Regions from separate parts of the Pseudoalteromonas sp. 78C3 genome, predicted to be linked through region 3. Evidence: predicted binding sites of a transcription regulator. Region 3 holds the regulator's gene; each other region holds the start of a gene.

Region 1 (3,287 bases), on a different contig from region 3:
CGGCGTTAGCGTTTCACTATTTTGGATCAGCAATAACAGCTCGGCAGTAGCCGTTGCATCGGCCAATGCGCGGTGATGGCTGGTTAAGTTTAAATTAAAATGCGTACTAAGGTTACCAAGCGAATACGACTTTAAGCCTTTAAACGCTTTGCGCGACTCAACCACGGTGCACATTTTTGGCATTTTAAAAAAGTGCCCTGCCATCTCGCATTCTTTTTTAATAAAGCCATAGTCAAAATTAACGTTATGGGCTACAAAAATACTGCCTGCTAGTTTATCAATTAGTGGCTTTACAACCTCTGCAAATACGGGCGCGTTATAAACCATGCTGTCGCTAATACCAGTTAGTGACGTTATAAATCCAGGTATATGGCGCTCGGGGTTAACTAAGCTAGTCCAAGTATCAATTACTTTACCGTGCTGTACTTTTACAAGGCCTATTTCGGTAATACGGTTACCGCCTTTTAAGCCGCCCGTGGTTTCTATATCAACTACGCTGTAAATACGGTTTGGGTCTACAAACCACTTAACTGCGGCAATATGTACCGTAAAGCCCACATTTTTTAAATTATCTATGGTGGTAAGTTGGTTGCGCCTAAGCTTATCACCTGGGGCTTTTACCTCTTCAAAATGTACTTGGCCATTATTAATTACCATTAAGTCGGGGTAGCCGTCTTTTAGCTGTAAATAATGTTTGCTCATAGCCGTTAAATGAGTAATTAATGCCTCAAGTGGGCTGTTTAAAATAAGCGCTTCTAGTGGCTCTAATAAATTGCTGCGCCACCTAAACAAACCGTTAGGTTGATCAAAGTATTGCGCTGCATTTTTGCATACTAAATTAAGCAATGCTTGCGACGTTTGGCACTTTGCTAAGCGCTCATTTATCTGTATTTGCTGCGCTTCATAAAAATTACCAAGCCTTAATACTTGCGGATAAATATCAAACTCATTGCATGGCGGATAAGGCGACTCCACAAATAGCTCATGCCAAAATACCAAACCAAACAAACTTTGCCAAAGCGTGTTTTCGGTATTAAATACCTGCATACCTTGGCGAGTATAATAATCGTTTACGCCCTGCTCTACTTCACCTCGGTACAGTTCATCTATTTCTAGCACGCACTGAGTATCGGCAAGCATGGCACTTAAACGAGAACGTGTTTTTTTATTAAACTTACGCATTAAAAAATCGTCAGCAAAATACAGTAAATCATCAGTGAGCGGGTTTTCGATAATGGCTTCTAATCGAGCTTTTACCCACTCTTTATTGCCAAGCCTGTATTGCTCTCTTATTTGAATTTCTTGTGCTTCGCTATCATCCGCGCACCCTTCTAGTAAGCTAAAAGCAAGTTCGCTATCAACTGCTTTTAGCTGCCTATAAAGCCTAACTAATAATTTATTTTTTAATGCAACGGCTATTGCACCATGTGCAGCTTGCACTAAAACCTGTGACGCTAAAGCAACATAGTCGCTCTCATCTGTTATATTTTTAAATGCTAACCGGTAACGGTTTAATAAATAGTTTGATTGCGCTTCGTCAAGTGTTTCAAAGCGTGACAAGCTCTCACTGTGCCCTTCGCGTGTAGCGGTTAAGCCTAAGTCTCGCATTACAAAACGATTTTGATGATTCACATCTCCACTGCTTAGTTTGCCTGCAAATAAAAACTCAAAATACTCGTAGTAATCACTGCGGTTATTAATTACATACTGGCTATAAAGTGGCGCAAGCTCTTGTGGGCATGCTTTAAAAAACTCACGCGCAATATCCACCAGCGCGCCTTTACCGGCGCTCTTTTTAAAGCTTATTTGCTCGTCGTAATTACTTAGCAACTCAACCAAAGAAGGTTTGGTTAAGTGCGCTAAAAGCTGCGAATAATGCTGCTCGTTTGGCTCAAATAAAATATCGGCTTTTTTAAGCGTATAAATAGCCTGATGCGGTGATGTTATTTCTTCATAATTAAGCGATTGCGCCTGCACCAAATAAGGCTTTCGCGAGTACACACGCGCCAACATGCACTGGCTTTGTTCATCTAGCTGGTTAATTTTACTAATAAATTCACTATGTTTAGGCTCAAGTAAATGCATACATTTACTAGTTACAAACTCAATAAGCTCTCTAAAATGCGCTAAATAGTATTTTGCTGGTAATTCTTTTTTCATAATATCGCCATAACTGTATATAAAAACAGTATCTAGTATTTGCGCTTATTATTCAATCTTAAACTTGTAATCAGTAATGCTTATAGTTGCCATATAAAAATAATGTAGGGTCGATAAGCACTAAATGTAAAAAGCGACATATTACAAGCCATACAACAAAAACAAACCATTGCCATACATTGCAAAGGTGGCACCTGCGGCACAGGGTTGGTCGCTGCACTTATTTTAAATTCGACAGGTTACACATAAGAAGAGGTATACAACCTAGTACAAGGCATTCGCCCTAAAGCACTCACTATAGAGCTGTAAAAAGAGTACTTTGAGAGTTTTAGTCGGTAATAAAAAAGCTAGCGTAAAACAGCAAAGCTACTAATAGTTAAACGCCCATTAACTGGGTCGCAGGCATAACCATTAGACGCGTTTATATTACCGGAATGCAATAAGTTACTTGGGTATATAACTGCGCGATTTAGCTTTGCCTCTACTCTGTAAACTTGCTCAAACAAAGTTGTACTTCCATTTATATATTGTGGATTTTTATGAAGCTTTTGCGCCATGGCTTGTTGCTTAATAGCTTGTCTATAAAGCATAAGCCGCTCTTTTGTTATACGTTCATACCCTAAGGATTTATGCTTATAAAATGAAGTACCACCATGAGTTTCATCACATAAAAAGTGCACCATAGCAAGTTGATTCATATTAGGTGTATCAAAATGAGGGAGCATTTGTATTGGCCTGAGCTTATCAGGCTCAGTGCATGCAATTGAAAAAGCAGAAAGAATTACATCAAACTCGCTTTTATCCGCCATATCAAAGTGCGAATTAATAATTGGCGCAAGCGCTTTTAACCGCTCGATATAACTAAGCGGTGCTGCTTTTCTTACTCCTGGGTAAAAATCACTTTCTTGTGCGCAAAACGATTCTCTAGCACTTTGAGAAAACACAGCAAAATTAATAAGCGCATCTACATTATTTACAAAATCATCAATAACAATAATTGGGGTTTTCTCTTCCCCTACAGTATGTATGTGTAACGCCGTATTTTCGTTTAGTTTAAAATCAATCATCGGCTAAATTAAGCACTGCATTTTTACGCTCTATCAATGGGTATATTTGGCCAAGTGAGG
Region 2 (3,287 bases), on a different contig from region 3:
AAATCTAGCTGCATAAAAGTAGGCATTATTGATGGTGGCATAGCCATAACACCGTGATATTCAACAAGCCCCAAACTTAAAGCAATGCCAGTCACTAATAAGATACTAATAAGTACGCCACTTTTAAAATCGCGATATAAAAGCGCTGCAATTACAAAAAAGCTTAATATAGCCAATAACGGTCCTGGAGAAGTAATGTCGCCCAACTGCACTAATGTTGCCGGGCTTGAGACGATAATGCCTGCATTTTTAAGGGCAATTAATGCTAAAAAAGCACCTATACCCGTTGCGATTGCTCGCTTGAGCACCAGAGGTATGGCATTAATAATCCACTCTCTGACTTTAAATAAGCTTAAAAACAAAAATATACAACCCGACATAAATACAGCCCCTAACGCGGCTTGCCAGGTATAACCCATTCCTAATACGACACCATACGTAAAAAAGGCATTTAGTCCCATACCAGGCGCTAATGCTAATGGATAGTTAGCCCATAAACCCATTATAAAACAGCCTATCGCAGCTGCTATACATGTCGCTACAAATGCAGCCCCTTGATCCATCCCAGCCTCTGCGAGCATAGCCGGGTTTACAAATACAATGTATACCATAGTTATAAAGGTAGTTAGGCCAGCAACGCATTCGCGTTTAACTGTTGAATTATTTTCGCTCAGTTTAAATAAGGCTTCGAACATAATAAACTTGTGATAGTAAAAAGTGGCGAGATTTTAACATAAAAATTATCTTTTACAGGACATTTTACCTTGCTATATACTAAACTGTTAGAGTAGTTAAAATAATAAATGAACCAATATGCTTAAAACAACACCTTGTGAGCAAGACTTAGAGCAACAGCTAGATAATATTTTAGGTTTTGTTACTCAACCCGAAAATACCTCTGTGCCCGTTGATAATAAAAAAGATGAGCAAAGTACGTTAAATAAAGCCCTATATTATTTAAAAAATAATCAAGCTCCATTGGCTGCAAAATGGATGCGGCTTGCTGCAATGGCGGGAAACCATAGAGCACAGTTTTATTTAGGTTTATTCTTTGTGAAAGGTGAAGGCGTGCCACAAAGTGTATTTCATGCTGTAGCTTGGTTAAGCTTAGCAAGTAGCCAAGGGTACGCCCCTGCCACTGCAGCGGTTACAGATATACGCAAACATATCGAAACTAAGCGATTTAAAGATGCTCAATGTTATGCGGCAAGTTTGTACGAACAAATCCACCAACTCCAGTTTTCTCATATGATCCCTCGCACGAGTGAAAACACATAAGCTAACCATGATAGAAGTACTGTATGCAGTGTAAAAAAATACTGTATATGGTTACAAAGATAATCCTATACAGTATAAAACCCCAAAATGAAGACACTGCTCAAAAATTTATTTTTAGAATACCTTCTCAAAAATAATTCCATAACAAGCTGATTAATAAAGAATTATAAATCAAAAAAATAAAAACAATGATCAAAAGCTGAATAACTGTACAAATAAATAGCATAAAAGGCTTGCACGAAAGCACTGTATAAACTACTGTATATAAATACTGTATAAAAACCCAGTGAGTGAAATTATGTTACAGCCTATTACCGTAAGAACAGTTAAAAGTTACCAACAAGATGAGCAAAGCGATTGCGTGAATTTGATTCAAATTGAAGATGAAATTTCAGCGACCTTTGAGCTTTTAAAAGTATTACACCAATACAATAGCTCTAATGCATGGACGTTACTAATTGCTCCAGATCACGTACCTAGCAAAGCTTTACTTGACTCATGCTCTATTGATACAAGTAAATTACTTGTTATTAGACAAAAGCACCTAGTAAATTTAGAGTATGTATTAAATTCTGCATTACATAACGGAAACTTTGCAGCGGTAATTACCTGGACCGATATAGTTAATAACCAACTACTTACGAATCTATCGTTCGATTTAAGTAAAACGAATACAAAACTATACTGTTTTACTAAAAAGTCTCAAACAACAGAGATATCACTCGCCCAATAAGCTTGTTAAACTAATGTTTTAGACTTTGTATTATTATTATGACTTCACTCAATACCACATTATGTTTTTGCAGCAGTGGGCACAATTATGCCGATTGCTGCGAGCCGCTTCACTTATCTGTTAAACAGGCTGATTCTCCTGAACAACTTATGCGCTCACGATTCAGCGCTTATGTTATTAAAAATGCAGAATATGTTTATCAAACCTACGCAAAAGAAAAACAAGCTGAAAATCCGGTTAAAGAAATCAATGATTTTGCTAACAGCTGTCGATTTATAAATCTTGATGTAATTGGGTCAAGCCATGATGGCGATACCGGTACTGTAGAATTTAAAGCCCAATATTTTTATCAAAACTTATTTTGTGAGCTTCACGAAAAATCGCAGTTTATTAAAGAAAACACTCAATGGCGTTATTTAGATGGCACTATATATCCTGTTGAAGATATTAAAGTGGGCAGAAATGATGACTGCCCATGTGGTAGCAATAAAAAGTACAAAAAATGTCATAGCGTGTAATAAATAATCTTATTTAATATTTATCACCTACAAGGTGTTTTTAAGTGGCAAAGTGATTTATTAGCTAGCTAAACTTAAAAACACACTTGGTTACGGCCTTGCATATTGGACTCATACATTTTTTCATCTGCGATCTGCAAGGTGTTTTTGTTATTTACGTACGGTTGTAGGGTTGCACCGCCAATACTAATAGTCACAAAGTCATATTCTGAATATCTGTGTAATATTCCTAAATCGACCACATTTTGTTTAATTTTATCAGCAACACAAATTGCACCTTCAGTGCTTGTATGCGGTAGAACAACTACAAACTCTTCGCCGCCGTAACGCGCAACAAAATCGGTTGGCCTTTGCAAACTATTAGTAATAGTTTGTGCAACAAGGTTTAAAACCGTATCGCCTTGCACATGACCATAAAGATCGTTGTATTGCTTAAAGTAGTCTATATCGATGAGTAATAGTGCGTAGTCGACTTTTTCTCGTAAGGCGCTTCGTTCCATTTTAGAAAAATGCGCATCAAAATAACGACGATTGAATACCTTTGTTAAATCATCTAGAAATACTTTTTGATTGAGTAAGTCATGTTGTAATTTTAACGTTATATGCGCACGAACTCTTCTAAATAATGTTTCTTTTTTAATCGGCTTTTTAATGAAATCGACAGCTCCGGCTTCCCAGCACTCTTCTTCTTCGTTTTCAAAGGATGTAACAAAAATAACTGGGATATCCTGTGTTTCAGTATTATTTTTTAATTTTAA
Region 3 (3,287 bases):
TAACGGTAAAACTGCGTTAAAGTTTGCAATGAAATTATTAGAGGATAAATACGAAACGATGTCGGAAATTCAATTTTTAAATGTAGATCTTGAGCTTGAATCAAAGCAAGATATTAGTTTGCTAGTGGCAGACTTGAAAAAAGTCGCGACGATTTTACATTATGACAAAGACGAATACCGTCAATTAGCGCGTATTGAAGCAACAGGTGTAGTAAACACGCCTGACAAAGCAATAAACCATATATGTGAGCTTATTGAATCGTGTTCGCGTAACGCGCTAAAACAATGGTTAAGCTGTTCACGTAGAACGTTTGATATTGGTTTTGAATCAGGCACTTCACCTAAGTGCTTTAATCAAGCCTTAGATGCAGATACACTATTGCGTATATCTGCGATTGGTGCGGGTATGGAAATTACAATTTACCCAATCGAAAAGTAACTATCTTCGCTCTACGACTGCTGCGGTCATTTTTGATACGCAGCACAGCTCATTGCGGCTATTTGTAATTTTTATTTCCCACACTGAACTACGTTGGCCAATATGAAACGCTCTTGCCGTTGCTGTTAAAGTGCCGTTGCGAGATGCTTTTAAATGACTTGCGCTAATTTCCTGCCCCACGCAGTAAAATTTTGTAAAATCGACAACAAAGTTAGCTGCATAGCTGGCAACTGTTTCGGCAAGTACAACGTTAGCACCGCCGTGAACCATTCCCATTGGGTTATGATGCTCAGGAATTGCCGGCATAGTGGCTACTAAGTAATCATCACCAATTTCAGTGACTTCTATTCCCATGGTTTTCATTAATGTTCCTTGGCCATCAATGCCTTGTTCTAACTGCTTGCACAGCTCTAAAGTGATGGGCTGGTACCAAATACTCATAATGACTCCTTTGCTTTTTTAATCATTTATAAACCTAGCTTTAGTTATATCCCTAAAATGTACACAAGTGAAATTACTTTGGCTATTTTAAGGCTTAATTTAAATTTGCGATTTTTATTTAACTGTATATACTCACAGTTAAATGTACTGTATGGAAAACCAGTTGTATGCGACCATTAACGAACCGCCAAGCTCAAATACTCGAACTAATTAAAGTTTTTATTAAAGACACTGGTATGCCTCCTACACGTGCTGAAATAGCGCAAACATTAGGTTTTAAAAGTGCCAATGCTGCTGAAGAACATTTAAAAGCACTTGCTAAAAAAGGCGCAATTAAAATGAAACCAGGTGCAAGCCGTGGTATTCAGTTAATTGAAGAAGAAGAGCCAGAACAATTAGGTTTACCGCTTATAGGGCGTGTTGCTGCTGGTTCACCTATTTTGGCGCAAGAGCACGTTGAAAGTCACTGCAAAATCGATCCATTAATGTTTAAACCGGCTGCAGATTTTTTACTACGCGTTAACGGTATGAGCATGAAAGATATTGGTATTATGGATGGTGATTTACTTGCTGTACATCGTACTCAAACCGCTGAAAATGGGCAAGTTGTTGTTGCCCGCCTAGACGAAGACGTAACTGTAAAACGTCTTGAGAAAGCGGGTCGTAAAGTATTACTTCATGCTGAAAACGACGATTTTGAATCTATTGAAGTAGATCTTGAGAATGAGTCTTTTAATATTGAAGGCTTAGCCGTTGGCGTTATAAGAAACGCTGATTGGATGTGACTTTAAAAATAGCTTTTAAACAAGCAGTTTTATAAATGCGTACTAATTAGTACGCATTTTCTGTTTTAAATTCGCACTAAAAATAGGGCATAAATAGCTCACTGACAATTTAAGCTGTAAACTTTTTTGCACTTATATTTTCCCCCTCCGAATGCGTTAAACCCCTTTGTTTTGCTCATCTTTTGAACTTCCTGTTACCTAGTTGGTTACTGATTTTTTATTAATTACTCAATATCACCTGATTGTTTTTTATACTAAAACTTGCTTGTTGTTCATTTTTTAGCTAATTATTAATGTGCTGAGCTAATAATAACTCACAGCTTTTTAGTTTTGAGAACACACAATATACACAAACCCGTTGTTGGCGCAGCAAAACCAATCAATATTAAATGAGATTGACTAAAAAAATAAAAATAACGAATTGGCGTTTAAGCCGTATGCCTCTTCGCTTTGCATTCGCAATAGCATCAAAGGAGCCGTCACATGGGTAAACTGACCTCTACCTTGTGGCTTATATTATGTGTTTTTTCGCACCCAGTTTTGGCTAACAGCCAATACAATATGCGCAAAGGCGTAACCGATATAAGCAATAATGTATATCAGCTGCACATGACCATATTTATAATATGTTGTGTGATTGGGGTGATAGTGTTCGCAATTATGTTTTGGGCACTTATTCATCACCGCAAATCTAAAGGGGCTGTACCTGCCCAATTTCACGAAAGCACTAAAGTAGAAATACTTTGGACTGCAATCCCGTTTGTTATTTTAATTGCTATGGCAGTACCAGCCACTAAAACCCTAATTGCAATGGAAGATGCCAGCAAAGCTGATCTCACTATTAAAATTACAGGCTCGCAATGGAAATGGCATTATGAATATATGGGTGAAGATGTAGAGTTCTACTCTATTTTATCTACCCCGCAAGATGAAATCGCGAACCTTGCAGATAAAAATCCTAACTACTTACTTGAGGTTGATAAGCCTCTTGTACTGCCAATAAATCAAAAAGTACGATTTTTAATGACTTCTGACGATGTTATTCACTCTTGGTGGGTACCTGATTTTGCAGTTAAAAAAGATGCGAATCCCGGCTTTATAAACGAAACATGGACGAACATAAACGAAGAAGGTACTTACCGAGGCCAATGTGCTGAGTTGTGTGGTAAAGATCATGGCTTTATGCCTGTTGTGGTGGTCGCTAAATCTGAGGCTGATTTTAAAACGTGGCTTGCAGATGCAAAGCAAGCTAAACAAAAAGCAGCATTAGCAGATGCCGCATTACTTGATAAAACCCTCCCAAAAGAAGAATTAATGACTTTAGGCGAACAAGTATATATGGCCAATTGTGCTGCATGTCATCAGCCTACTGGCATGGGGTTACCGGGTGTATTTCCTGCACTTAAAGGCAGCCCTATAGTGCTTGGCAATATAAAAGATCACATTGATGTAGTTATCCATGGGCGACCCGGTACGGCAATGCAAGCATTTGCCAAACAGTTATCTATAAAGCAATTAGCAGCGGTTATTACTTATAAACGTAATGCGTGGGGTAATGATACGGGTGATGTTATTCAACCGAGTCAAATACAGGCAGCACTTGATGCCAAAGTGGAGGCGAA

What was found. Region 3 encodes LexA, which represses DNA repair genes until DNA is damaged. Its sites were predicted from a motif close to TACTGTATNNNNATACAGTA; they were not measured.
Region 1: the regulator LexA is predicted to act here: its motif matches at 2,172-2,191, upstream of CXF76_RS19045 (exonuclease domain-containing protein).
Region 2: the regulator LexA is predicted to act here: its motif matches at 1,535-1,554, upstream of CXF76_RS06570 (SulA-like leucine-rich domain-containing protein).

The regions. Positions count from the first base shown of each region.
Region 1 is NZ_PJAV01000173.1:64,697-67,983, reverse strand. Features, by position in the region: gene CXF76_RS19045 (exonuclease domain-containing protein) at 1-2,160, opposite strand, end outside; partial or broken gene CXF76_RS20845 (protein phosphatase) at 2,290-2,469, shown strand; gene CXF76_RS19035 (DUF6445 family protein) at 2,508-3,227, opposite strand; gene CXF76_RS19030 (SapC family protein) at 3,220-3,287, opposite strand, start outside.
Region 2 is NZ_PJAV01000127.1:36,298-39,584, reverse strand. Features, by position in the region: gene CXF76_RS06580 (NCS2 family permease) at 1-695, opposite strand, end outside; gene CXF76_RS06575 (tetratricopeptide repeat protein) at 814-1,278, shown strand; gene CXF76_RS06570 (SulA-like leucine-rich domain-containing protein) at 1,577-2,011, shown strand; gene CXF76_RS06565 (YchJ family protein) at 2,050-2,529, shown strand; gene CXF76_RS06560 (GGDEF domain-containing response regulator) at 2,604-3,287, opposite strand, start outside.
Region 3 is NZ_PJAV01000121.1:13,595-16,881, forward strand. Features, by position in the region: gene CXF76_RS05060 (hypothetical protein) at 59-439, shown strand; gene CXF76_RS05065 (PaaI family thioesterase) at 440-880, opposite strand; gene lexA (transcriptional repressor LexA) at 1,048-1,665, shown strand; gene coxB (cytochrome c oxidase subunit II) at 2,149-3,287, shown strand, end outside.